2 regions of the Pseudomonas sp. DWP3-1-2 genome follow, and region 1 is predicted to be linked to the other one. Evidence: riboswitches for the same ligand, from Rfam matches in the RefSeq annotation. Region 1 holds a riboswitch; the other holds the start of a gene.
What was found. Region 1 has a riboswitch for cobalamin ahead of ACP7B0_RS13160 (ABC transporter substrate-binding protein). Riboswitches for the same ligand answer to the same signal wherever they lie in the genome.
Positions count from the first base shown of each region.

Region 1 (2,389 bases):
GCACGGGTCAGGCGGTAGTTCCAGACAATGCCTTCATCAATGGGATCCAGCACAAAACCGGCCCCCCACAACTTATTGGCCAGCACTTGAAACACCAACGACAGGCTGACCGGCGTTTCACCGATGGCAATGCCCGCCAATATCGCGGCCAGCAAAACAGGGATGACCCAGGCCGCGTGCAGACATACCCTGCGCACGACCTGGCCGCCGGTCACGGCTCTCATTGGCTCAGGTCAACCCGGTCGATGGCGTCGGCCAGTTCGTTGATGCCGTCAAACATGCGCACCGAGGCCTGCATGGCGTCGGCATCAAGGATCACGATGCGATTGTGTTTCACCGCGTCCATGTTTTGGGTCACAGGATCGGTCTTCAGGAAGTCGAGTTTTTTCTGGAAGTCATCAGCGGGGAAGCGACGGCGATCCATGCGGGCGATCACGATCACCGTGGGGTTGGCCCTGGCGATGGTTTCCCAGCCCACGGTGGGCCATTCTTCATCCGACTCGACCACGTTACGCAGCCCCAGCGTATCCATCATGAACCCCGGAACACCCTTGCGGCCGGCCACAAACGGGTCAACCTTCAGGTCTGCGCTGGAAAACCAGAACAGCGCCGAAGCGTCCGTCAACTGCTTGGCCTTGACACTGGCCTGAGCCTTGGCGAGGCCAGCACGCAAGTGTGCGGTCAATTCATCGCCACGGTCTTGCACGTCAAAAATCTGCGCCAGCTGCGTCACGGTCTTGAAGAGGCTGTCGACGGAAAAGGGCTTGAGCCGCGTGCCATCGGCACCGATCAGATTGTCTTTGCCCTCGCAATCGGAAGGCATGATGTACGTCGGGATATTCAGTTCGCTGAACTGCTCGCGGGTGCCCACAGCGCCTTGCGGGCCGACCATCCATTCAAACTGCACCGGCACAAGGTCAGGACGTTTGCTGATCACCGATTCAAAACTGGGCTCGTTGTTGGCCAGGCGCAGGATACGGTCGTTCACGTCCTTGAACTGCGGCAGCACCGTGTTGAACCACAGCGACGTGCCGACCACTCTATCGGCCAGCCCCAGGGAGTAGAGGATTTCAGTGCCAGCCTGACCGATGGTCACGGCTTTGCCCGGCGCTTTATTGAACGTCAATGGCACGCCGCAGTTATCGACAGTCAACGGATAGTGCGTCGGACCGGCGGCCAGGGTCAGCGCGGAAAATCCCGCACTGGCAAGCAATACGACAAGGCGAGGCAAGGGCATGAAACGCTATCTCCATTCGAACACGTGTCCGGACGGCGGTGTGAGGGCAGGAGAAACATCAGCCGCCGTTGCTGGCGACGAGCCATGGCCGGTCCGGCAGCAAACGGTCATGTACCCGTTCTGACGAAAGTCCTCCCCGGACACCCCGCCGGTGGGTCAATTGCCAGGCTGCACAAAACAGGATCGCACGCTCGCGCGCGGTCTTTTTTCGGGCAGTCCTGAGTCGGCAGGTCTCCTGACTGATGCGTCATCGCCATGCTCCCACCTTCCCGGGCGGACCCAGTGGCATAAAGGAGCGGCTCTGCATCTACAGTTGCGGGGGCAGTTCCGGTTAATGACCATAGGCCATCATGGATTCCCTATTAATCCCGTTTGGGAACCGACGGGCGGCATGGTAATGGATTACAACCGGACCGGGGAAGTTTTACCGCGGGCCAGTTTCTGGCCCGAGGATGGCCGTATGATGACGGATCGGTGAACCTTATCGACCGCCAGTCGGTCGATACATGCACGCTGACTGAGGGTGCCGATTAAAAATCGGCATGACGACGCCCAGCCTGCCTTATTTTTCGGAGATGCTCCCTGTGATATCGACTCAACGCACGGCCTGGCTCAAAGCCTGGGGTGCACATGCTTTCACCGCTACCGGCGTGGTCATAGCGTTCATGGCAACCATCGCGCTGTTTGAAGACCAGCCCAAGGCCTGCCTGCTCTGGCTGGGCCTGGCGCTGGTGGTGGACGGAGTCGATGGCTCCCTGGCGCGCAAATTCAACGTCCAGACAGTATTGCCGGGTTTCGACGGGTCGGTGCTTGATCTGGTCATCGACTACCTGACCTACGTATTTATTCCTGCGCTGTTCATCTACCACTACATTGATCTGCCGGACCACACCACATTGCTCTGTACGGCAGTGATTCTGGTGTCTTCGCTGTTTTGTTTCTGCAACCTGGAAATGAAAAGCAAAGACAACTATTTCCAGGGTTTTCCCGCCGCCTGGAACGTGGCAGCGCTGTGCATCTACATCATTTCGCCGGGCCCATGGGTGGCCTTGCTGACCATCTTCGGCTTGGCGCTGCTGACCCTGACACGCATGAAATTCCTGCACCCGTTTCGCGTGCGCCGCCTGATGCCGCTGAACATCACCGTCACCA
Region 1 covers NZ_JAFCTZ010000004.1:282,198-284,586, forward strand. Annotated here, with positions in the region: gene ACP7B0_RS13155 (FecCD family ABC transporter permease) at 1-224, opposite strand, end outside; gene ACP7B0_RS13160 (ABC transporter substrate-binding protein) at 221-1,237, opposite strand; cobalamin riboswitch at 1,446-1,636, opposite strand; gene pcsA (phosphatidylcholine synthase) at 1,822-2,389, shown strand, end outside.

Region 2 (2,389 bases), on a different contig from region 1:
GAGGTGCATGGGTCAACCAGCAACCGCGGCACGAAGCTGTGCCTCAAGTACCGCAGCGTCCAGTTTCTGGCCGATCACCACCAAATGAGTCGCGCGCTCTTCGTCAGCGCCCCATGCGCGGTCAAAATGCTTGTCGAAACGGGTGCCTACCCCCTGAATCAGCAGGCGCATCGGTTTGCCCGGAATCGCGGCAAAACCTTTGATGCGCAGAACCCCGTGTTCCACCACCAGTTGCGTCAGGGCGTCGAGCAAGGCGCTTTCATCGGCCTGAGGCAGTTTGATGGAGATGGAGTCGAAGGCATCGTGATCATGATCGTCATGGTCATCGCCTTCGTGATGGTCATGGTGTGTCTTGCGGCCGTCGATATGCTGCTCCGACTCAGCCCCCAGCCCCAGCAAGACGCTGATCGGCAAACGACCGCTGCTGGCTTCGATGACCTTGACTGCGGGCGGCAGTTCTTCACACACCTCGGCGCGCACGGCGGCAATGCCTGCGGCATCGATCAAGTCGGCTTTATTGAGAATGACCAGATCAGCACTGGCCAATTGGTCAGCAAACAGCTCATGCAGTGGCGATTCATGGTCCAGGTTCGGGTCGAGCTTGCGCTGTGCGTCGACCTGATCGGGAAAGGCGGCAAAGGTGCCTGCCAGAAAGGCCGGACTGTCCACCACCGTAATGACCGCATCCACGGTGCAGGCGTTGCGGATTTCCGGCCATTGGAAGGCTTGCACCAGCGGCTTGGGCAGTGCCAGCCCCGACGTCTCGATGAGAATGTGGTCCAGGTCGCCGCGACGGGCCACCAGTTCACGCATGACCGGGAAGAATTCTTCCTGCACGGTGCAACACAGGCAGCCATTGGCCAGCTCGTAAACCCGACCGCTGGCTTCTTCTTCCGTGCAACCGATGGTGCACTGCTTGAGGATTTCGCCGTCGATGCCCAGTTCACCGAACTCGTTGACGATCACTGCAATGCGCCGCCCTTCTGCGTTGTCGAGCATGTGACGCAATAACGTGGTTTTGCCAGAGCCCAGAAAGCCGGTGACGATGGTGACGGGAAGTTTGGCCAGTGTTTTCATCAGGTGCCCTTTGGCAAAGCGGCGGGCAAACAGGACGAAAACCCGGCGACCAGGCGCAGGGTTCGATTCGCCACCGGATCACCCCGCCCGGTTGTAGTGAGAATTCGTCGGGCTTGTTTGCCCGAATCGAGGCAGGTCTCCTGGCTTGCGGCTGCGGATGGAGAGCCCATCAGCTGTTCATGACGCCTTCCCGCTCGTCGCAGTGGCTGTGCCGTGAACCTGACCGCTTACAGTTGCGGGGGCAGCCGCGGCATTGACCGCGTTCCCTTCTTAGCTGTGCCTGACCAGACTGCATGGCAACGGTTGCAGCGCACAGAACCTCGAATGCGCAAGGCTACGCAGTGACCCTCGGCAGGTCAATCACAAGCCGGCACATGGCGCTATCTGATTGACGCTCAACGTCGGCCCATGCTCTCCTGTACGCCTTGTTCGGGTGCCCTTCACAGGGTGAAACGGGAAACCGGTGCGTTCAGGCCTCATGGCTTGAGCAAGTCCGGCGCTGCCCCCGCAACGGTAAATGAGTGAAGAGCCAGATCCACTGTGCTGCTTAGGCATGGGAAGGTGACTCTTTGAGGTTGAGCAATCAGCCCCTCACAAGCCCGGAGACCGGCCCGACATGAAACACATGACAACCTGCGGTGGGCAGGCGCTGTTGAATCTCTTCTGACGTCCGTCAGCCGGGTTTCTTTGCGCGTGTCCCACCTTTTGCCGACATCCAAGAGGGACGCGCCATGTCGATCAGCACCGCCCGCCACGCCGCCAGCACCGTAACCACCCAGACCCAGCGCCTGACCGCCGCCATCAGCGCCGCCATTCTCGGCGCCTGCCTGGTCTATTTTGCGGGCTTTTCCCACATTGACGCCGTACACAATGCTGCCCATGACACGCGTCACAGCGCTGCCTTTCCTTGCCACTGAGAACCGATCATGTTCAAGAGAATTGCTCAAACGGCGGGTTTCACGGGCCTGCTGGCCGCGTTGCTGCTGACCCTGCTGCAAAGCATCTGGGTGGTGCCACTGATTCTGAAAGCCGAAACCTACGAGAATGCGCCCGTCGAACAGGTCCATGAACACGGCGAAAACACCCCCGCCAGCCATGTTCACAACGAAGAGGCGTGGTCGCCGCAAGATGGCTGGCAGCGCGTCGTATCCACCACCGGTGGCAACCTGGTGGTCGCCGTCGGTTTTGCACTGATGCTGGCAGGCCTATACACCCTGCGAGCGCCAGGGAGCACGGCACAAGGCGTGCTGTGGGGGTTGGCGGGCTTTGCCGTGTTTACCCTGGCGCCGACCCTCGGCCTGCCGCCGGAGTT
Region 2 covers NZ_JAFCTZ010000001.1:498,212-500,600, reverse strand. Annotated here, with positions in the region: gene cobN (cobaltochelatase subunit CobN) at 1-9, opposite strand, end outside; gene cobW (cobalamin biosynthesis protein CobW) at 13-1,077, opposite strand; cobalamin riboswitch at 1,191-1,413, opposite strand; cobalamin riboswitch at 1,492-1,706, shown strand; gene ACP7B0_RS02410 (CbtB domain-containing protein) at 1,809-1,994, shown strand; gene ACP7B0_RS02405 (CbtA family protein) at 2,004-2,389, shown strand, end outside.
Region 2: linked by a shared signal. The riboswitch ahead of cobW (cobalamin biosynthesis protein CobW) and the one ahead of ACP7B0_RS13160 (ABC transporter substrate-binding protein) in region 1 are both predicted to bind cobalamin.